Regions from separate parts of the Brevibacillus sp. YAE8 genome, predicted to be linked through region 2. Evidence: a T-box and tRNA genes for the amino acid it is inferred to sense, from the RefSeq annotation. Region 2 holds a T-box; the other regions hold tRNA genes.
What was found. A T-box is a leader RNA that pairs with one kind of tRNA and senses whether it is charged. The one in region 2 lies ahead of argS (arginine--tRNA ligase), so its partner is inferred to be a tRNA-Arg.
Positions count from the first base shown of each region.

Region 1 (7,623 bases), on a different contig from region 2:
GCGCAGCAAGCCTTAGACGACGAGCGATAAGAGGGAAGAACCTATGGATCTGACAAGAGCGCAGGCTATTCTTTATTCTCCTGAAAAAATCAAGGTAGAATACCAAGGCGAGTCGGTGTGGATCGATGCAGTCGACGAGAAGACGTCTACCGCGCGCATTCATCAGGAAAGAAACCCCGGCAACAGCTTGACTGTGTACGTCAGTCAGTTGGAAGAAGTCTAAGTCTACCCTCGCAAACGAAACAAAAGCGTAGCTGGCAAGCCGAGCGCGGGACGTCCTGGCGTTTTCACGGCTGCTTTGTCAGCGAATGATAAGGGCGTGCCGACAGGGGACCACCGAGGCACATACAGCGCCCTATAAAAAAACACTCGTGCCAACAATTCGATGGGCACGAGTGTTTTTTGACGCAGACGTTACTTTTTCGAAGAAGGCTCGGAAGTAATGACTTTGTCGATCAATCCGTACTCTACTGCTTCTTGGGCAGAGAGGAAGTTGTCGCGATCCGTATCCTTCTGGATGCGCTCCAGCGGCTGTCCTGTACGCTCAGCCAGGATGGTGTTCAGGTGGTCGCGCATTTTCAAAATGCGTTTCGCCGCGATTTCGATATCGCTTGCCTGACCTTGTGCACCGCCCAATGGCTGGTGAATCATCACTTCGCTGTTTGGCAGCGCATAGCGTTTGCCTTTTGTTCCGGCAGCGAGCAGGAAAGCGCCCATCGAAGCGGCCATTCCGATACAAATGGTGGAGACGTCTGGCTTGATGAAGTGCATCGTATCGTAAATCGCCATTCCGGCAGTGATGGAACCGCCAGGACTGTTTATGTACAGATGAATGTCTTTCTCCGGATCTTCCGCCTGAAGGAACAACAGTTGGGCCACCACAATGTTGGCTACCGTGTCATTGATGGGGGTTCCCAGAAAGATGATGCGGTCTTTGAGCAGGCGCGAATAAATATCGTAAGCACGTTCACCGCGGTTGGTCTGTTCAATGACAGTTGGAATCAAATTCATGTGCATCTCGTCTTCCTCCTCTCTTTGTAAGATTATCATACACAAAAGGTCAATGAAGGTCAAACACATAAGTGCACGCCCTCACTACCATGTTTGCCATTTTGCCTCTCCCTAAACCTATGGCAAAAGGAAAGCATTCATTCTTCTTCCGCGTCGTCTGCTTCCGTCAGGTCGACAGCCAGCTTGAGCGTCGCCTTCATCTTTTTCCCCTTGATGATCGTATATTCCTCCACCTGCTTGGCCGAAAGCTGATTGATGGCCTCTGCCAGCTCCTGCTGATTTTTGTACGGCTGGATGGTCAGCAAACATTCTTCATCGCTGGCTTCCTGGTAAATCAGAAAAAAACGATCGCTCGCCATGAGAGCTTCCTCCGTTCAAGCAAAGTTATCCACAGTTTTATCAACAGGTTGTGCACAAAAACATTTGTTCGCGGGATATCACGCCTGATTTCCATAGTTTTGGCATATTTGGCGTCTCGTTAACATAGGAAAAGTATGGAATGAAAAAGAGGAAAAAGCAGATATGTGTAGAAAATGATAAAATTGGAATTCATTTCATAAAAATCGAGGGGTGTTTAGTATGCTTCGCAAGTTTTCCACATTGATGCTTACAGCCGCTTTGCTGACAGGAAGTGTTGCAGCGACTGCTGCTTTTGCCCAACAGGCACCTGCACAGCAACAACTGAAAATCAAAGTTGAGCTGAATGGCAAAGAGCTGCCGTTTCCTCAAGACATCGTAACTGAAAACGGAGTGGCTTATGTAAACGCAAGTACGTTGGCATTGGCACTCGGAGGCGCAGCAGCATGGGATACCATGACCAAATCGCTTCTGGTTTCCAAAGATAACAAGTACGGCCTGCGCATGTATGAAAACAGCACGTTTGCTTACAAAAACGGCAAGGAAATCCGCGTGCCGAACCCGCCGCGTGCAACTACCGGAGCTGTGCTGGTACCATTGGTGTACATCGCACAAGAGCTGAGTGCCAAAGTGACTTACGATGCGAAAACACTCACCTACAAGCTGACAACCGAGATCAATTCGTAACCTTTTGGATGATTCCTCCGTTGTGATTGCCTTCGCGCTTCTCGTATAATAGAGAAAAAGCAGGCGCAATCGAGAGGGGACTTACACTCATGCAAGGAACCACGTTTGCCAGTGTAGCGATGCTGGTTGGCTTTGTAGTATTGGCCATATACGTTACGTGCAAAGCGTATTCCCAAAAATACAAAGAGTAATAATATTTTTCCATAAAAACGACCACTCTTGCGGGATGTGGTTGTTTTTATTTAATTTTCTGAAAATATACTGTACGGAAATATAAACCAAGGTAATAAAACAGGAGAAATATTATCATTTCTATTGCAAATTTTCTAAAATATCCTACAATGAAAGAGTGCATCATAGTTTGTTCGTAAATAAAGAGGGGGATGTTTTGCTATGAAAAAACAGAAATCACTGTCAATTCTGGCTGCTACGGTAGCACTGGGGACATTGCTTGCAGGTTGCGGCGGCGGTCAATCCAGCGCCCCACAATCGAACAGCGGAGGCGGAAGCACCAGTGGCGGCGGAGCAGGGGAGAAGCTGGTTATCGCCGTAGTCGGTCCGATGTCCGGCCAATATTCCGATTATGGAAGCACAGCCAAAGCAGGTGCGGAATACGCCCTGAAGGAAAAGCAGGAGGCGTTCAAGGCGCTCGGCTTTGACGTACAGCTTTCCGCACAAGACGACCAGGCTGACCCGAAACAAGGGGTAGCCGTCGCCCAAATGTTGATTTCCAACCCTGATGTGGTAGGTGTCGTCGGCCACGCAACAACTGGTGCCTCGATTACTGCCGCTGCCCAATACGATCAAGAAAAGCTCGTGATGGTATCTCCATCCGCAACAGGTTCTGACCTGACTGAGCAAGGCAAAAAGATCGTACACCGCATCTGTGCGCGTGATGACCAGCAAGGCTCCAAGGCAGCCATCTACGCGAAAAACCAGCTCGGTGTAAAATCGGCGTTCATCATGCACGACAAGGCTGCTTACGGCCAAGGTCTTGCGGAAGAAGTGAAAAAGCAGTTTGAAGCAGACGGCGTGCAAATCGTCGGCTTCGAAGGCGTAACCGCAGGCGAGAAAGATTACAGCGCGGTCATCAACCAGATCGTGTCGAAAAATCCGGAAATGATCTACTTCGGCGGCTACTACTCCGATGCTGGTATCATCGTCAAGCAGGCGCGCGAAAAAGGCTTCAAAGGCATCTTCATGGGTGGAGACGGCTACGACTCCGCTGACCTGGTGAAAATCGCCGGCGCTGAAAATGCGAACAACGTCGTCTTCACCTCGACTGTCGGTGACGTAGGCGCTACAGAAGAAGGCAAGAAATGGATCGAAGACTTCGAAAAATCGACTGGCAACAAAGTGGGGATCTTCACATCTTTCGGTTATGATTCCATGGGCGTAATGCTCAACGGTCTGGAAGAAGCGATCAAAGCGAACGGCGGCAAAAAGCCAACCCGTGAGCAAGTGCTGGAAGCCGTGCACAAAACAAAAGACTACAAAGGCAAATTCGTAAACGTGACCTTCAACGACAAAGGCGACAACGAGTTCGCGTCCGTCTACGTGTACAAATACGAAGACGGGAAAAAAGTTTACATCGGCGAAGCGAAGTAATCGGTCGGTAGGAACGAGCCGTTTGGGACATACTACGTTTGGCACGAAGACCAGCTAGAAGGAGGCATTCGCATGTCAAACAATCGCAATACGAAAAACGGCGGCAATCAAGGGCACAGCAGCAAGACCCAGGATACCCAGAAGCAAAAGTCCGAACGAGATCGCAACCTGAACAAGCAAGACCCGCAATAAGCGAAAAGCAAAAAGCCCACCCAAGCGAGCTTGACGCTCCTGGGTGGGCTTTTGCGATCTTACCAGATTCCTTGCTTGCTCGGCAGCCGTTTTTCCGGGTGGCCGTAGCCTTGGTGCTTGCGGCTTCTCAGATTTTTCGCCTGCGATTCGCGAATTTTGGCGACGAACTCGCTCGTGCTCATTTTGGTAAAGTCCATAGGGCACCTCCATCTTCCACGCTGTTTGGCTTGACGCCTTTTTAGGATGGCCCTTTTTGCTCGTGCGCAATCGGGAGCGTAATTTTTACAGTCGTGCCCTCATTGCGTTTGCTGGCGATTTCCAGGTGGCCTCCGTGGTCTTTGATGATTTTGCTGCTAATCATCAGGCCCAGGCCGGTTCCGTTTTCCTTTGTAGTGAAAAAAGGATCGCCCAGCTTCGGAATCAGCTCTTCCGGTATTCCGCAGCCGTTGTCCGCGATCGTAATCAGTACCTCCTGATCGGCCTTTGCGCTGGTGGCTAGCATGATCTCGCCGTGTCCGTCAATCGCTTCGAGCGCATTTTTGACGATGTTGATAAACACTTGCTTCAACTGGTTTTCTTCGCCGGAAATAACGGGGGCATACTCAAAAGACGTGTGAATCGGAATGTTTTTCAGGTTCGATTCCGATGCCAGCAAGGTCAAGACGTTTTCCAGCAAGGAGACGAGGGAAAGCGACTTGATCTGGACGTTGTGCGGCTTGGAAAGCACGAGCAGCTCGCTGACGATGAAGTTGATCCGGTCCAGCTCCGAGAGCATGATGTCCGCGTACATTTGTTGCTCGCTCAGCGTCGGCTTCAAAAGCTGGATAAAGCCTTTCAGCGAAGTGAGCGGATTGCGAATCTCGTGCGCGATGCCCGCGGCCAGCTCGCCGATCACCGAGAGCTTCTCGGCCTGGCGGAGCAGCAGCTCGTTGTTGCGGCGCTCGGTAATGTCGCGGGACACGATGATAAAGCCGTCGCACTCGCCGCAGTCGGTCAAAATCGGCGCGCCTTTTGCCTCCAGAACGATCCAGTCGCCATGCGCGCTCCGGTAGCGAAATTCGCAGGTGCGAGGCTCCAGCGTCCGGACCAGATCGTGAAATTGCTCGCGGACACGCTCGACGTCTTCCGGGTGAACGCATTGGAAGCACATTGGCCCGGCGTGCTGGCTCGTCCCTGTGACCCGCTCATAGGAAGGCGAGAGGTGCACGATCTCGCCATGCTTGTCGGTAATCAAAATCAAATCGTCGGTATGCTCGGCAATGATTTTGCTTTCCTTTTTGATGCGGGACAAAGCCGCCTCGGAAACTTTGCGTTCCGTGACGTTGCGGGACACAAACATGATGTTTTTGACGGTCCCGTCTTCCTGGACCATGGGAATGCCGCGCGTCTCGAAGGAGATCCACGCGCCGTTTTTATGCCGGTAACGAAGCTCGAGGAAGACGGGCTGTTTGGTTTGGAAAATTTCCCGCTGTTTGGCCAGGAGCAGAGGGAAGTCTTCGGGATGAGTGATTTCCAGGCTGCCCGGAGAGACGAGCTCGGCAGGCGAGTAGCCGAGCTGCTGCTCGATGGATGGAGAGACGTATATCCGCTGCAGCGTCTCGTCGAAAATCGTCACAAGGTCCTGGGTATGGTCAATCAACAGCCGATACTTGGTTTCGGTCTGGCGCAGCGCTTTTTCGATCCGCTTGCGGTCGGAGATATCGCGCGTGACGCAGGAGGCCGCGATAATGGTGCCATTTTCGTCCCGGATGGGGGTTGCGGACAGCGTAACTTCTACGAGTGTCCCGTCTTTGCGCTTTCGCACCGTCTCGTAGTTGGTCAAATGAACGCCCATGCTCCTGACGGCGTCAAACAGTTGTCTCGTTTCGTTGACGAGCTCGTCCGGGATAAAACAGTACGGAGAAGCGTCAAGCTCCTCCAGCGACCACCCGTAATATTGCTCAAACGCTTGATTGACCAGCACGATGCGGTTGTCCATGTTGCTGATGGAGATGGCATCTGTCGTATAGTGAAAAAACGCTTTCAAAATCTGGTCGGGAAAGAGGAGACTCGTCATCTGGCGCGGAACATGCTTCTTTTTCCACGTAAACGTGGGCTTTAGCTGATCTGTCATAAAAATCCTGCCTTGCGGTTCAATTATTTGGATAGTCGTGTCGAGATAGTATTCGTGTTGTTGACGGTGTTTTCCTATCGCCAAAATTAGAATATAGTGGGATTGGCTGGTACTTTATCGTTGGTAAACGGTTGAAGGTTCAAAAGCGCCGAAAAAATAGGCTATAATGTAGGGAGCAAAAACTGGCGGGGGTGTATGCATGAGCACGGGGTTTATCATCGTTCTTGTCCTGACGTTTGTTCTTATCATCGGGGCCACGATTTTGGTTACGAATAAAGCTTATTCCCGGAAACCGGAGCAGATTGATCCGCTGCCGGGGAAAGACGCGGCGAGCAAAGAGCTGGATCAGTAGAGCGGAAAAAATCAAGCCTGCGGCGAGGATGGCGCTGCGTAGGCTTTTTTGGCGCGAAAAACAGGGCTGTAAACAGAAAAAAGACTGGAATGCATCCAGTCTTTTTCGTATGGTACGCCTGAAGGGAATCGAACCCCCGCACATGGTTCCGGAGACCATTGCTCTATCCACTGAGCTACAGGCGTGCAATATAATGGGTGACACTAATTAATTATAAGTCATCCACGGGGAAAAATGCAAACGAAAAACGAGATTTTGTGTGATTTTTTTTCATGAGTGTGAACAGGAAGCAATCTCAATTTTTTGTGTACGCTCTTCAAAAATTGGCAGGAAAATTGCAAGAGAGAACGAATATAATGAAAATTAAAGAGACATTCGCAAGAAGCAGTGGGAAGGGGGCGAGCTTCATGAACATGGGATTGGGTTTGTATCAGGAACAGACGCTGAAACTTGTGATGACGCCGGAGTTGCGTCAGGCCATTACTATATTGCAATACTCTGCTGTTGATCTGATCTCCTATTTGCAGGATCAGGCCAACGAAAATCCTGTATTTGACCTGGAAGTGGCAGCGGAAGTGGCTACGGCAAAAGCAGAAAAGCCGGCGCCGGAAATCGACTGGAAGGAAATCGTCGGAAACCGCGCGACAGGCGATTATTCTCCGGCAAAAAATGAAAGCACTTACAACCCGCTGGATTACGTGCAGCAAGGCAACGAAAACTTGTATGAGCATCTGGAGCGGCAGCTTGGCTATGTAAAAGGCTTCTCGCCTCTGCAAAAGCGAATCGCACTGTTTTTGATCGGAAATTTGGACGAAAAAGGCTATCTGGAAATTACGCTGGAGGAAGCGAGCCGCAATCTCGGGGTAGACGTGCCGGAGATTGAGGATGTGCTGTCGGTGTTGCAGCATTTTGATCCGGTAGGCGTGGCGGCGCGTAGTCTGGAGGAATGTTTGCTCTTGCAGTTGGAGCACCTGGCCCTCGACGACGAAAAGATCGTCCTGGTCGTGCGCAACCATCTGCAAGACCTCGCCGACAACCGCTACCAGCGCATTGCCGACAAAGTGGGCTGCACGCCGCAGGAAGTGCAGACGATGGCGGATTTGGTCCGCACGCTGAATCCAAGGCCCGGCGCCCAGTTTTCCCAGGCGGAGACGAGATACGTCATCCCGGACGTGACGGTGGAAAAGGTCGGGAGCGAGTACGTCGTGCTCGTCAACGATGTGGCGGCGCCGCGTTTGAAAATCAACAGCTTTTATGAGAAAATGCTTAGTCAGCAAAAAAGCCAGGAAGAGGCGAAGCAGTT
Region 1 covers NZ_BAAIYG010000021.1:70,748-78,370, reverse strand. The annotation lists gene AC27IT_RS20395 (hypothetical protein) at 1-30, shown strand, start outside; gene AC27IT_RS20390 (H-type small acid-soluble spore protein) at 44-223, shown strand; gene clpP (ATP-dependent Clp endopeptidase proteolytic subunit ClpP) at 415-1,050, opposite strand; gene AC27IT_RS20380 (hypothetical protein) at 1,149-1,370, opposite strand; gene AC27IT_RS20375 (stalk domain-containing protein) at 1,591-2,055, shown strand; gene AC27IT_RS20370 (branched-chain amino acid ABC transporter substrate-binding protein) at 2,449-3,663, shown strand; gene AC27IT_RS20365 (DUF4023 domain-containing protein) at 3,915-4,052, opposite strand; gene AC27IT_RS20360 (PAS domain S-box protein) at 4,094-5,968, opposite strand; gene AC27IT_RS20355 (hypothetical protein) at 6,168-6,320, shown strand; tRNA gene AC27IT_RS20350 (tRNA-Arg) at 6,431-6,505, opposite strand; gene rpoN (RNA polymerase factor sigma-54) at 6,728-7,623, shown strand, end outside.
Region 1: it has a tRNA-Arg gene. The T-box ahead of argS (arginine--tRNA ligase) is inferred to sense a tRNA for this amino acid. The anticodon was not compared.

Region 2 (7,623 bases):
CGGGCATTCGCCCACGCCAATCTGTGCGTTCGTGTATAGACTGTAGCATAACGGAAAGGAGGGGGAACAAACGTGAGTACATCTTACTGCGGACACGGCATCTTTGGAGACAGCTTCGCATTGGTGCTCGTACTGTTTATCCTGCTGGTCATTGTCGGGTGTTCGAACGACGACTGCTAAGTAAATGACAGGAAGAGGCTATCCCCCTTGCCTTGGCTTGAAGGGATAGCCTCTTTTTTCATGTCATGGACAGTGCGATCGCAGCCAGACCGCCTGCCGTAAAAGGCGACGCGCTCACGCTTGTCCACCTGGACGGTCAGGACGTCATACGGGACAGGCTTGCCGTTTTCCATCCGCTGGTCGCTGACGTTCATCCACGTTCCGTTGCGCCAATGCTCATCCGCATAAACCTCTGTCGCCTGGCGCTCGTAAACGTCGGCTTCTTCCCCCACCATCGTTTTCCAAAAGGCTTGCGCGACTTTTTCTGCTGCCGCAGGCGCGACCGTTGCCTTCTCGCCGCCATTGATCCAGCTACGGGCTTTTTGTGAGAAGCATCGTTAGTTAACTTTTTTCAACAGGATGGCACTTGACCGCTCTGCCTTCATTGTCAGAGCGAAACGCTTTTGCTATCATGAGGCTACCCAAACCGATGAAAGGAACGATCGACAATGGACGCTCTGCTCGCGCGTGAAAAGGACGAATTTCTGTCCTGTATAGAAACGATAAAAGAACTGGAAAGCTCCGAATTTGAAAGCTACTCCATCGTAAAGCATACCGAAACAGGAGAACATTATTTGCGCTACTTTTTGTCCCATATCAACCTGTCGGAAGGGGGCCGCAGGGACAACTACGATCACTTCCTGCCGATTGACTCCGATGACGTCCTGGGACTGATGTTCGGCGAGCAGCCGTACCGCTTCCCGGAAAACTGGCGCTCCCCCTACCTGCGCAGCGGCAACGACAATCGGCTCATTCCGTTTGATCCATCCGAAAACTACGATCTGGACGAGGAGGCGGCGGCCGAGCTGGCGATGGTGGAGCAACTGGAGCTTTACAAGCAGCAGTGGATGAACGCGGAAACTATGAGCGCGGAAGAAAAAGAAAAGCTGACGAAGCAATATTTCGCCGAGCTCGACAAGATTTTGAAAAAAGCCGAAGAGTAAGTTGCATCCTGGCACCAAAAACGGCTATAATGCTAGAGAAACAAGCGAATCGTTGATGAGGAAAGTACTCCTGGAATGAGGCTGTAGCGAGTCGGGGATGGTGGAAGCCCGATGCCGAACCACGCGAGGAAGCGCCCCTCGGAGATGCGGCCTGAACATCCGGCGAAGCAAATCGCGCCCGGATCGCGTAGGGTTTTGCCGGGTCTGCCCGTTACAGCAGCACAAAGCGGTTTTTGCCTGATGCACGCATGCAGGCGAAAACAACAAGAGTGGCACCGCGGGAGCACAACCTCTCGTCTCTTTTATCCAGGAGACGCGGAGGTTTTTTTGTTTTCTTTTGCGTCCCTTAAGCTTTTTCCCATTTTGAAAGGAGAATCACAATGAGCTACAAGCACCAAGTCGCGGAAAAAATCGCCGCTGCCCTCACCTCTCTCGGTGTGGACACCTTCCCAACAGAAACAGTTTACGGCATGCTGGAAACGCCGCCAAACCCTGCGATGGGAGATATCGCCTTCCCTTGCTTCCAGCTCGCAAAAGCGCTCCGCAAAGCGCCACCGATGATCGCCACAGAGCTTGCCGAAAAAATCGAAGGAGCGCCACTGCGCTCTGCCCAAGCGGTCGGCCCTTACGTCAACCTGTTTCTCGATCAGGAAAATGTGGCGGCGCAAGTGATCGGAACGATCCTTGAGCAAGGCAGCGCCTACGGCAGCAGCCAGGTAGGCCAGGGCCGCAAAGTGCCAATCGACCTGTCCTCGCCGAACATCGCCAAGCCGTTTTCCATGGGCCATCTGCGCTCTACCGTGATCGGAAACGCGATTGCGAACATCATGGAAAAACGCGGTTACCAGCCTGTGCGCATCAACCATTTGGGCGACTGGGGCACGCAGTTCGGCAAACTGATCGTCGCCTACCGTCTGTGGGGAGACGAGGAAAAAGTAAAAGCCGAGCCAATCAAGGAGCTGCTCAGCCTGTACGTGCGCTTCCACGAAGAAGCGGAAAAAGACCCGACTCTGGAAGACCAGGGCCGCGAATGGTTCAAAAAGCTGGAGGACGGCGACGCAGAAGCACAGCATCTGTGGAAATGGTTCCGCGACGAATCGCTCAAGGAGTTCATGAAAATTTACGAGCTGATGAACGTCTCCTTCGACTCCACGCACGGCGAAGCTTTCTACAACGACAAGATGGATCGCGTCGTCACCTTGCTGGAAGAAAAAGGACTGCTGACCGAATCGGACGGCGCCTTGGTCGTCAACCTCGACGAGTACAACATGCCGCCGTGCCTGATTAAAAAATCGGACGGTGCGACGCTGTACGCGACGCGCGATCTGGCTGCCGCCCTGTACCGCCACGAGACGTACGACTTCGCCAAAGCGCTCTACGTCGTCGGAAACGAGCAGCGTCTCCACTTCCAGCAACTGTACAAGGTACTGGAAAAAATGGGCTACGCCTGGTCCGCCGACATGCACCACATCCCGTTCGGCATGATGCTCAAGGACGGCAAGAAAATGTCCACCCGCAAAGGAAAAGTCGTTTTGCTGGAGGAAGTATTGGCACAAGCGATTGCCGACGTGCAAAAAGTGATCGAGGAGAAAAACCCGACGCTCGCGAACAAGGAAGAAGTTGCCCGCCAGGTTGGGGTCGGCGCTGTCATTTTCCACGACCTGAAAAACTACCGCCTGAACGACATCAACTTCTCCTGGGAAGAAATGCTCACCTTCGAGGGCGAAACCGGACCTTACGTGCAATACACGCACGCCCGCGCCTGCTCGCTTCTGCGCAAAGGCAACTACCAGCCGCAAACGACAGCGAGCCTCGTACCAGGCGCTTTGGACAGCAAGGAAGCATGGGCGGTCATCACCTTGCTGAACGGCTTCCCTGAGGTGATCGAACGGGCCAGCGACAACTTCGACCCGTCGCAAATCGGCAAGTACGTCATCGACCTCGCGCAGTCGTTCAACAAATTCTACGCCAACGTCCGCATTCTCGCGGAAGAAGAAGACGTGAAAGCTTCCCGCCTCCAGCTCGTGGCAGCGGTGGTGGCCGTGTTGAAAGAAGGGCTGCGCCTGCTCGGACTGGCAGCGCCAGAGGAAATGTAGGAAGCGCCGTTCTTTGACGCATGATCTGACCCAAAAGCCGGAAGCCTGCCTTGGCAAAAGGTGGCCCCGGCTTTTGCTTTTGGATGAAAAGCGCCTCGCGGGTAGTTGACTCATTTGTTTCGTGCCCTTTTTTCCAGCCTGTGCCATAATAGGAGAGGAAAGCAAGAAGGATGTGGCAAATACGGGCAACGGGCAGATTCCTTCCGTTTGACACCCCGGCTTAAGATAGCGGCTCCCCCGCAGGAACGCCTTGGCTCCACTCGGCAACAAACACATCCCGCTGTTCACACCTGGTCGCAAACAGGCGACCTGCTACAGAAAGCGAGACGGTAAACGATGAAAAAATTTCTTTTGCTCGCCACAAGCTTGCTGCTCGTGCTGAGCGTATTGACAGCCTTCGAGGCGAAGGCGGCAAGCGCACTGCCATCGTCTATGAACAAGCATGTCGTTCCCGTATCGAAAATGGAGCTGCCCCAAAAAACGGTTATCGGCTTTGGCGAAGCGACCCACGGCAACAAACAATTTACGACGCTCAAGCTGGACGTGTTTCGGCAACTGGTAGAAAAGCACGGCTACCGCGCCTTCGCCATCGAAGCCGACTTCGGCGGCGGCCAGAAGGTCGACGCTTACATATCCGGCGGAAGCGGGACAGCGCAAGAGGCGGCAAAAGCGCTCGGCTTTGCGATCTACAACACCGAGGAGATGGCAGCGCTGTTGTCCTGGATGCGCGCGTACAACGAACAGCGCGCTGACCACGACCGCATCCGCTTTTACGGCTTTGACATGCAGCGCTACGACCAGAACAAACAAGCGCTGTTCGCCTATTTGCAAAAAGTCGATCCGCCCCTCGCCGCAACCTATGAAAAAGCTTTGGCAGCTTTGACCGATCAAACGCTGTCCGAACAACAGCCAGCCAAGGAAGGGCTTCCCCACATCCAGAGCTTGCTCGGCCGGATGAAAGCAAACAAAGCCGCCTACACCGCCAAAAGCTCCGAAAAAGACTACGAGCTGGCGTTAGCCTTTGCCGAGTCGATCAGACAAAACGCGATCCTGCACGGAACGAACGTCAACTACGGCAGCGCCCGCGATCGCTACATGGCGGAGCGCGTCATGTGGATTCTCGCGTTTGAAAAGAAACATTACGGCCGCGAGCGCCTGTTCATCACCGGACACAACGGACACATCGAAAAGACGTCCACGACCACGGGTCTTGCAACCTGCATGGGGGCGTATTTGGCGAAAGCGCTCGGCGACCAGTATTACGCAATCGGCAGCGAATTTTATGAAAGCGCCTTTCTGGCCAAGGACGCCACTACCGACGAACGCAAGCTGTTTGCTGTCAAAAACGCCGGGGATCACCGCCTCGCCGTGCTGTTCGCGCGCACCAACCTGCCGGACGGCTTCCTGGACTTCGCCAAAACGCGGCAGGATGCCGATTTTTACGCCTATGTGAATCGTCCGCAGCCGATCAGCGCCATCGGCGACGTGTTTAGCGGCTGGTACGCGAGCATCGAGAACATGTACACGCTGCAAATGGTCCCGGCAAAAGCGTTTGATGCGCTCGTGTTCGTGCGGACGGCGACTCCTTCTGTCATGCTCGCGGACTGACGGCGTGCGAACGAAAACGTGCACCGGAACCATCCGCCTGCTTTCCGGTCGCTTGTGCGCAAAGCGCAAATGGCTCCGCTCCGCCCCAAGACGTCGCCCCGGATCACCAGCAAAAGAAAGCCCCGCCAGACCGCCACGAGCCGAGATCGACGTGGCCCTCTGACGGGGCTTTTCCTGTGCTGTTCTTTGTCCGCCGAAAAGCTTACGAGGACAGCGTCAAGTTTTCATAAATGACAGACAGGCCCATTCCCCCTGCCATGCAAAGCGTCACCATGCCGTACTTGACGCGGCTGCGCACCATTTCGTTCATCAGGCTGACGGTCAGCTTCGCGCCGGTGGCACCGACCGGGTGGCCGAGCGCGATCGCGCCGCCGTTGACATTCACCTTGGCCGGGTCCAGCTCCAGCCCTTTCATCACCGCCAACGCTTGCGCGGCAAACGCCTCGTTCAGCTCGATCAGCCCGATGTCGTCCAGCGTCAGCCCTGCTTTTTGCAGCGCTTTTTGGGTGGCCGGCACAGGCCCGATCCCCATCACGCCCGGCTCGACTCCCGCGCTGGCAAACGCCTTGATTTTGACCAGCGGCATAAGCCCCGCTTCCTCCGCTTTTTCGCGAGACATCATCAACACTGCGGCTGCGCCGTCATTCATCGGACACGCATTGCCTGCCGTGATCGTTCCGTCTTTTTGGAATACGCTTTTCAGCTTCGCCAAGTCTTCGAGGCTAATCTCGTGGCGGACCGACTCGTCCTGATCGAACACCCGCACTCCTTTGCGCTCATGGATGGCAATCGGCACGATCTCGCTGGCAAACTTGCCTGCGGCTATGGCAGTCGCCGCCTTTTTGTGGCTGTCGTAGGCGAAGCGGTCCTGTTCCTCGCGGGAAATACCGTACTGCTGCGCAAGCCGTTCAGCCGTGTTGCCCATGTGCTCGCCTTCCAAGGAACAGATCAAGCCGTCAGACAAAAGCGCATCTTCCATCGTCAAGTTGCCGAACTTGCTGCCCCAGCGGTTTTTCATCAAATACGGCACGTTGCTCATGCTCTCCACGCCACCCGCAACCACCACGTCCTCTTGCCCGGCCATGATCGCAAAAGCGCCGCTGCCAATCGCTTTCAAGCCCGAGCCGCACGCCTTGATGATGATGTGCCCGTACACATGGCGGGGAAATCCGGCCAACTGCGAGCTGATGCGCGCCGCGTTCAGCCCGCCTCCGTGCACGTAGCCGTTGCCGAAAATCACTTCGTTCACTTCCTGCTTGGGAAAAGCCGCCTTTTCCATCAGCCCTTCCAGCACTTGCCGTCCCAGCTCCGTTGCCGGGACGTCGCGCAAGCTTTTGCCGAATGCGCCGACCGCGCTGCGCACGCCGGCGACAATGACTACCTCTCTCATCGTTACGCTCCCTTTCGTTTTGCCCTCGTTACAAGACCCGGTTCAAAAATTCGCGCGTCCGCTCTTCCTGCGGATTGTTGAACATTTCTGCCGGGCGGGCCATCTCCACGATCTTGCCCTGGTTCATGAACGCGACCCAGTCCGCCACTTCTTTGGCGAAGCCCATTTCATGCGTCACAATAATCATCGTCATCCCGTCCTGGGCGAGCTGCTTCATCGTCTCCAGCACTTCGCCGACCAGCTCCGGGTCGAGCGCGGAGGTCGGCTCGTCGAACAGCATGATCTCCGGCTTCATCGCCAGCGAACGGGCGATCGCTACCCGCTGTTTTTGTCCGCCTGACAGCGAGGATGGATAGACGTTTGCTTTTTCGGACAAGCCTACCTTCTGCAACAGTTGCAGCGCTTCCTGCCTCGTTTGCTCCTTGTCCGCCCTTTTCGCGATCAGCGGCGCTTCCATGATGTTTTCCAAAACCGTTTTGTGCGGGAACAGATTAAAGTGCTGGAACACCATGCCGACCTTTTGCCGCACCTTCGTCAAGTCGTCCTTTTTCGGATCGATGCTCTTGCCTTCGATGAAAATCTCGCCGCCGTCCTTGATCTCCAAAAAATTGATGCAGCGAATCAGCGTGCTTTTTCCCGAGCCGCTCGCCCCGATCAGCACGACGACTTCGCCCTTTTTCACCTGTAGCGTCACGTCTCTCAGCACCTCCACGGCGCCGAAGCTTTTTTTCAAATTTTGCACGCGGATCATGACTTGCTTGTCTTCCATCGTTCTCCCTCCCCTCTTCTATACGTCACCTTTGGCCAACCGCTTTTCCATCACATGGACGATATACGTAAAGATCATGACAATCACCAAATAGTACAGGGCCACGATCAAAAAGTACGTCATCTCATCAAAGGTTTCCGCAGACAGGCGGCGCGCCAGCGAGAACAGCTCATCCATCGCGATGAAAGCAGCCAGCGACGACTCCTTCAGCGACAAAATAAACTGGTTGCCGAGCGGCGGAATGGAGCGCTTCATCGCCTGCGGCAAAATGATCCGGCGCATCGTCTGGCCGGTAGACATCCCGAGCGACAAGCCTGCCTCCATCTGTCCCTTGTCGATCGACTGGATGGACCCGCGGAAAATTTCCGCGATGTACGCCCCGCTGTGGATCGCCAAGGCCAAAGCCGCTGACCAAAATTGACCGAGATCAATCACCTTGTAAAAACCGAAATAGAGGACAAAAATTTGCACGATCAAAGGCGTTCCGCGAATGACCATAATATAGACGTTGGCAACAATTTGCCCGAGCTTGAACTTGGAGACTTTCAACAGGGCGACGAACAGCCCGATGATCGACCCTGCGATGACGGAAGCGAT
Region 2 covers NZ_BAAIYG010000003.1:360,132-367,754, forward strand. The annotation lists gene AC27IT_RS07235 (YjcZ family sporulation protein) at 73-180, shown strand; gene AC27IT_RS07240 (hypothetical protein) at 177-455, opposite strand; gene AC27IT_RS07245 (hypothetical protein) at 669-1,163, shown strand; T-box leader at 1,207-1,467, shown strand; gene argS (arginine--tRNA ligase) at 1,544-3,259, shown strand; gene AC27IT_RS07255 (erythromycin esterase family protein) at 3,596-4,867, shown strand; gene AC27IT_RS07260 (thiolase family protein) at 5,070-6,257, opposite strand; gene AC27IT_RS07265 (amino acid ABC transporter ATP-binding protein) at 6,286-7,026, opposite strand; gene AC27IT_RS07270 (amino acid ABC transporter permease) at 7,045-7,623, opposite strand, start outside.

Region 3 (7,623 bases), on a different contig from region 2:
ATGATATCCATCATATGGGATTACTTTTTTGTTATTGATGTTTTTCGCCATTTCCTTCCCGTTAAACGAATAATCAATCACGCTTTCAATAACATCTTCAACGTAAGAGAATTCAGTACCCGGATTAAAAAATGAATTTTTTGCCTTTTGATATGTACTAAATGTCGACCAGTACTCTGGGAAGTGTCTCGTAACAATGTGCAGCATTCCCATAGTTACGTCCCCATAGGCTAAGTACACTTGTTCTGAACTATTCGGTAAATCATAAAACCTAATGATAGCCGAAGATTTTGGTAATCCTTCTCCTCGATCACGAATGTCTCCTCTATCAAAAGTGCCATTGTCCAGATAGTACTCTTTTAGAGCCTCACCCGCTTTATCTGGATCTTCTTGGTCAAAGAAAAGTTCATCTCCATTTTTTAATATGAATTTTATACGTTTTGAATACAGGATAATCCTAGCAACTGTGCTTATGACTCCTCCTCTTCTTAGTTCGTTTTTACTTTCAGATTGATTTACGCCAATATCTTCTGTTCTTTCGTTCAACTTAATTAAAGACTCGTCGGACTCTTCGTTCAAGTGCTTGACACCCTTGTACGCTTCGGCCTGAACTTGTGTTTCGCTTGTTATTGCTGTTTGACTTTGGCTTGCTGAAACTGGTGTGACAGCAAGCGCAAGCATAGAAAAAGCAAGGAATGCAGAAAGGAATTTTTTCATTTTGTACAACCCTTCTAAAAATGTAATTTTTTACAAGGCAAAATATAACATATTGTATTTTGTGAAGCAATAAAATTATATAATAATAAACTTATATAAAATCTCGTTAGTGTTGGATAAACGACTATACTTGCAGAAAATTGATTTTTCTAAATGTTATTCACAAATTATTAATATCACTTTATTAATATCACTATGCATACATCATTATGGTCCCATTCTGTTGAGGCATAGTACATAAAATGAGTTCCACTAATGATTACTTGCAACACCAACTGGCTTCGTAAAAAACCACTCGTCAAACTCATTTGAAAGTACATTGTATTTCACAAGCTTATCGAAGTACATTTCTTCATGTTGAATGTTTTTGCGCACCAGAAAAACTATACGATCCTCTAGACTTAGCATTGACGGAACAATATTATCGTTTTCAAATCCCCGTACAGTAACTACTCTAATCATCATTTCTCCTCCAAATGATAAATTCGACACCTCGTTGGACAATTACACCAACAGTTTCATGCCGATTGAAACCACAGTAAACCTCATTTCAAAACATAAACTGCTGATTTTCAATCGCCCCATAAAAATAGAAAAAAGCCTTGATAGCTCAAGGCTTTTTCATGTATGGCGTCCCCGAGAGGATTCGAACCTCCGACCTACAGTTTAGGAAACCGTTGCTCTATCCTGCTGAGCTACGGGGACATATATCGTTAGTGGCGTGGCAAAAGCATTCGGCTGACGCTTCACCCACCTTCTTATTATATGCACCCGACTACTTTTTGGCAAATCCAGCGGCCATCTTCGCAGCCTACTGCAACACGATTACACCACACGCCGCCACAACCAACAACATCAAGACACTAACAACACCTTCCCGGTTACGATTTATCGCCATGCGCATAGCAATTGTACTTGGTTGGGCGCCAGATCACGGGAAGGTTCCAAAAGCGAAATCACCGCCAACGCCAAAAGCCTTGGAATCCCCGAATCCCAAGGCTTTTGGCATCAAAAAATACACCTGCCCAAATCAAACTACTTCCCCTATCCAGCCCACACAAACCGCCAATCCAATCTGGCCAAACAATCACAGCAACAGCCAGGCCCTCGCTCCACCCAGCACCTACAACCGGCTAACCGGCTCTACCGAATCGCCTTCATAACCCGTTGACGACCAGAAAAAGTAGCAACCTCCGCCACCCCAAGCGCACGAATCGTCTCCAAATTCGCCGCCACATACCTCCCGATATCGTCGGGAAAATGCGCATCCGACGAGAGCGTCAGCGGAACGCCATGGGCCACGAGAACGTCCAGAAAAGCCGGGCTGGGGCACATCTCCTGTACGGGATAGCGGTAATACAGCCCCGCGTTGATCTCCGTCGCCGTATCCGTTTCTTTCAAAGCGGCGGCGATCCTGTGGTAATACGAAACAAGCTCCGACTCCGCAGGGCGATAGGAGAACACTTTCAGATTGTCCAGATGGGCGACAAAGTCGAACAGCCCGCTTTTGACCATGCATTCGACCGTGTGGAAAAAGTCCGCGTATAGCTGCTTCAGGTCATGCTGCTCAAACAGATGGCGCGTCTCGGGATTGTCGAAGCCCCATCCGTGCAAAAAGTGAACAGAGCCGATTACATAATCCCACGAAGCGCCTGTCAGCAAACGCTGCAATTCCGCTTCCCCGCCGACGAAGTAATCCGCTTCGATCCCCAGCCGCAGCTCTACGCCGCTTGCCGCCCAGCGCGGCTTTGCTGCCTCGATGGCGGCGCAAAAGTCGCCGAGGCTCTCGGTACACACTTGATTGAGCCAGGTGCGCTGCAAACGGCCCAAATCAGTGTCGCCAAGCTCCATAAACTGCTCAAAGTACGGACGGGCTTCGCGAAAGCGGTATAAATGATCGACAATCCCCACTTCCTTCAAGCCTTTGTGCAGCGCCTCCCGCAAATACAGATCGAGCCAGGACGGATCGTATGCGCCCAGAGACAAACGGTTATTTAATCGCGCCAGACTGTCCTGCAGCCAGGCGCGGGTATGTCGAGGTTCAGTCAACGGGTAAAAGTAGTCGAGAGCCGCATTGGTACGCTCGAGCCAACGCAACGAATAAGGCCCTTCTTCCAGATGAAGATGGTAGTCGATCAGCATGGGAAGTCTCTCCTTCGCGGATGTTCGCTTATCCATGTGGTTTGCATGCCCGACGAGAGCCATTCATCCGGCATCGGCTGGTCACAGACGACCGCGCTGACATCCGCCCAGCCGCAAATGCGGAAAAATTGCGTTTGGCCGATCTTGGAGGCGTCCCCCAATACGTAGACTTGCTCGGCGCGCTGCACCATCATGGTCGAGCACAACGTTTCTTCCATGTCGTAGTCGGTAAAGCCGTCAGCCGTCATTCCTCCGCAGGAAATAAACGCTTTGTCAAAATGAAAGCGCGAGAGCAGCTCGCACGTAAACGCCCCGGCGACGGATTGTTGCGCGGGATGGGTCAGGCCGCCCAGCATAATTACCTGCCCGTTGAATTGGTTCGCTTCCAACAGCTCGTTTAACAAAGAAGCGGCAGGCAGCGAATTGGTGACAATCGTCAACTGGTTCAGACCCTTGATCGCACGCGCCAGCTCCAGTGTCGTCGTCCCGACGTCGAGCGCGATCGTGTCTCCGTCAGATAAAAGCTCTGCCGCGATTTGCCCGATTTTCGTTTTCGCCGCCTGTTGAATCGCCTGTTTCTTTTCAAAGTGCGGCTCCCGATTCGCCAAATGATAAGGGATGGCTCCTCCGTACACTCGCTTTAGCATGCGCTGCTGTTCCAGTTGGTCCAGATCGCGCCGAATAGTCTCCGGCGTCACTGCCAGGCTTTTGGCCAGATTCATCACCTGAATTTTACCGTGGCGGTTCAGTTCGTCCAAAATCACTTGCTGTCGTTCTTCAGGCAATAGTGTCATAAAGCGGAATCACATCCTTGGGACATAAGTACAATGTTTTGGTTGCGCCTGCCTGCTCCGGCTCATAGGACAGGTGCAGGGAGTCCACCAGCACGGGAACTTCGCCAATGTTCAGCTCGTAACGGGTAACGTTGCCGAGCATGGTTACATGGGCAATATTTCCGGTCAAGCGGATGTCCTCCGCAGCCATCCGCTGTTCGCGAAACGTCTCCGGACGGATGGCGAAGCGTTCGGCTGCCGGAGCGGCCAGATCAGGCGCGATTCGGTTCAACTGCTCGGCGGTCAGTACGTTGTAATTCCCGATAAAACGGGCGACAAATTCCGAGCGTGGCTGGGTGTATATCTCATGCGGACTGCCGTGCTGAACGATTCGTCCGCCATTCATGATGTAGATGCGGTCACTGACAGCCATGGCCTCTTCCTGATCGTGCGTCACCAGCACCGTCGTCATGTTCAGCTCGCGTTGAATCGTGCGCAGTTGCTTTTGCAAATTTTTGCGAATCTGCGCATCCAGCGCACTGAGCGGCTCGTCCAGCAGAAGCACCTTGGGCCGCGTGACCAGAGAACGGGCGAGTGCCACGCGCTGCTGCTGACCGCCAGACAATTCACGCGGATAGTTTTGCTCTTTTCCCGTAAGCCCCACCAGCTCGATCATTTCCTGCACGCGCTGCCGAATGTCCGCCTTCGGGATTTTGTTCATTTCCAGGCCAAAGGCAATGTTTTGACTGACCGTCAGATTGGGAAAAAGCGCATACGATTGGAACACCATGCCGATCTCCCTGTTTTTGGGCGACACGTCTGTCACGTCTTTGCCGTCAATGTAGATCGTGCCCGTATCAGGGGCAGTCAGACCGCTGAGGATGCGGAGCAACGTACTTTTGCCGCACCCGCTGGGGCCAAGCAAGGTAACCAGCTCGCCTTTTTCAATGGCAAGCTCGAGCTGCTTCAGCACGTTTTGGCCGTGAAAGGTTTTGGACAGATGTTCGATTTGGACGTAACTCATCAAGAAACCTCCTTGCGTGCGAAACTTCGGCGCGTGAATTTTACAATCAGCCCGGTGATGACAGCCATCAGGGCAAAATAAGTGACGGTAATCGCGCTGGCGATATGCCCGCTTGTCGATAGCTTGGCGTACAAATACAACTGCAAGGTTTCGAATCTGCCGCCCACCAAAATGTTAATCAGGACAAATTCCCCGAACAAAATAGAGAACGACAAGAGCGCAGACACGAGAATCCCGGACATGATATTCGGAACGATAATCCGCACGAACGCCTGCCAGCGGCTCGCGCCCAGCAGCTCGGCCGCCTCCATCAACGAACGGGCTTGCAGAGCAAGCAGGCTGTTCCGCGTTCCCTGATACAGATACGGCAGCAGACCGACCAGATACGCTCCGGCCGTGATGAAAATCATCGGAATCCCGTTGCCTGAATAAGTGCGAATCAGGCCGACCGCCATAATGACACCCGGAACGGCGTAGGTGAGCATGACAAAAAGCTGAACGAGCCTCTCCAGCCGGGGAGCGTAGACGACGATTGAAAAAACAGCCGGAACGATAATGACGACGGCAGCGACAGTCGTCAGGGAGCTAAGCAAAAAGGAGCGTCCGAATGCCTGCAAAAACCGCGGGTCGCCATACAGCTCCGCGAACCATTTTCCCGTAAGCCCTTCCGGCAAAACCGTGCTGTTCCACTCGGTTGCCAGCGAATACAGCACGGTAGCCGCTACAGGCAAAAACAAATACAGCATGACCAACGCAAACGACAAGGACGGCAAACCAATCCGCTTCAAGACAAATCACTCCGTATCTTCCGCGTCAGCCACTCGTTCACGAGCAGGGCAGCGGCAAGCGTCAGGCCGAGCAGGACAGCAAGCGCGCTACCAAGCTCGGGTCTGGCAAAAATGTCGCCGGAGACGAGCGCGCCAATCCGAATCGGCACGAGATTGTAGTTGCTCCCGGTGAGCGCGTAAGCCGAAGCATAGGCCCCCATCGCGTTGGCAAACAAAATGCTGAATGTGCCGACGATGCCTGGCAGCAGTACCGGGAAACCGATCCGCAGCCAAAAATTCCAGGGGCTTGCCCCAAGCAGCTCGGCCGCTTCCATCCACTGCTTCTGAATGGCGTGGTACAGAGGATACAGCAGCATCACTGCCAAAGGCAGTTGAAAGTAAATATAAACAAGCGTCAACCCGCTCCACGAATAAAGCGTAAACGATTGTCCGAAATCAATCCCCAGTTGCTTCGCGAGCAAAACAAACAGGCCACTGTTGCCCAACAGGACAATGAAGGCAAAAGCGAGCGGGATACCTGCAAAATTGGAGGTCAGGTTCGTAATGACGAGCACTCGCTGTTGCAGAGACTGCGGGAAGCGGGTAATCGCATAGGTAGCGAAAACAGCAGCGACGATTCCGATGAGCGAAGACAAGAGCGAGATGAGCACGCTGTTTTCAAACGCCTGCAAGTAGTACGGATTGGCAAAAATCTCGCGATAGTGACTGAATGTAAAACCGCCGTCCCCTTCGGCCTGAAAGCTCCCACCGATCATGGAAAGCAACGGGGCGAGCAGAAACAGCGCGATTATCGCAAAAAACGGAATCGTCGTGACCAAAAGCATGCTGACAAATCGTTTCATCGCAAAAGCTCCTTTCTGAGCGGAAAAGACGCCCCCTCAGGGAGACGTCTTGCTCTGCCCGGATACCGTCAATGGCTGCATCGCTTCCGAGGGGGAGATGCCGAGCAGTTGGCAGGCAAGCGGAGCCACCTGCAATTGCGGGATCGCCACCTCGCGTATCCCCGGAGATACCCGGTTGCTGATGACAAACAGGGGAACGTCCCGGTCAGCGCTAGACGTACCGCCGTGATTTCCGTCCGCTGTCATTCCGTGATCGGCTGTTACGATTATTTGATAGCCCGCGTCGATCCACGCGGGAAGCACGTTTGCCAGTATCGAATCTGCCGCCAGAACGCGGTTGCGATAGCGCGCGGAATCAGCCGTATGCTTGTGGCCGTCATCGTCAATGTTCATGGAGTGGACGTAAAGAAAATCCGGATTGAATCCATGCAACAAAAAGTTGGCGTCGGCAAACAAGTGAGTATCCGGATAGTGATCTTCCCAGTAAAACATCCCGTGTTGTATCGGCTTGTCCGTGTTCAACTGGATGCGGTCGTGAAACGGGCTGAACGGAGCCTTGTTGTACAGCTCGCTCACCCAGCAATAAGCGGCGGCAGCGTTGGACATCCCGTTTTTGCGCGTCAGGTGGAACAGACTCTCCTGATGCGAAAGCCGCACCGCCTGATTGCTGGAAATCCCGTTTTTCCACGCAGGGGTTCCCGTCAAAAGAACCTCGTACAAAGGCCGGGAGAGACTGGGCAATTCCGAGCGCACCTGGAAGCGGGCAGCGAAGCCGTACTCGACCAGATGATGCATGTACCCCATGTGCGAGACAGCCGTGTCGAATCTCAATCCGTCGAGCACAATCATGGCGAGCTTGTTAGCGGACATGGATCAACACCTGCTCTTGCCATAGCTGCGGCAATTTTTTCGCTGTCTCTTCCCATGCATTCAAATCGCCAACCGGACGCGCATTTTTGTACATTTCTTCCGGGAGCAGCTTGGCCTTGGCAGACTCGTCAAGCTTGGCATTCGCGCGAATGGGTCTGGCATAGCCGCGAGCCAGATTGGACTGTCCGGCATCGGAGAGGATGTATTCACGTGCCAGCATCGCGGCGTGCGGATGCTTGGCGTACTTGTTGATAAGCGTAGCGTACCCGCTGCTGACCGATGCTTCTTCCGGGATGATGACGTCAAAGCGGTTTTTGTCGATTTTGTCACGGTAGCCGAGCGCGTTGAAGTCCCACACGATGGCGACTTCGATTTCGCCCTTTTCCAGATTGGCAAGGCTCGGGTCGCTCGTGCTGAGTCGCTTGTTTTTCGCCAGGTCGGCAAAAAAGTCAACGCCGGGCTGAATA
Region 3 covers NZ_BAAIYG010000043.1:12,526-20,148, reverse strand. The annotation lists gene AC27IT_RS26295 (hypothetical protein) at 1-717, opposite strand, end outside; gene AC27IT_RS26290 (hypothetical protein) at 970-1,179, opposite strand; tRNA gene AC27IT_RS26285 (tRNA-Arg) at 1,346-1,422, opposite strand; gene AC27IT_RS26280 (hypothetical protein) at 1,434-1,880, shown strand; gene AC27IT_RS26275 (histidinol phosphate phosphatase domain-containing protein) at 1,861-2,859, opposite strand; gene AC27IT_RS26270 (DeoR/GlpR family DNA-binding transcription regulator) at 2,853-3,653, opposite strand; gene AC27IT_RS26265 (ABC transporter ATP-binding protein) at 3,637-4,656, opposite strand; gene AC27IT_RS26260 (ABC transporter permease) at 4,656-5,444, opposite strand; gene AC27IT_RS26255 (ABC transporter permease) at 5,441-6,286, opposite strand; gene AC27IT_RS26250 (alkaline phosphatase family protein) at 6,323-7,156, opposite strand; gene AC27IT_RS26245 (ABC transporter substrate-binding protein) at 7,146-7,623, opposite strand, start outside.
Region 3: it has a tRNA-Arg gene. The T-box ahead of argS (arginine--tRNA ligase) is inferred to sense a tRNA for this amino acid. The anticodon was not compared.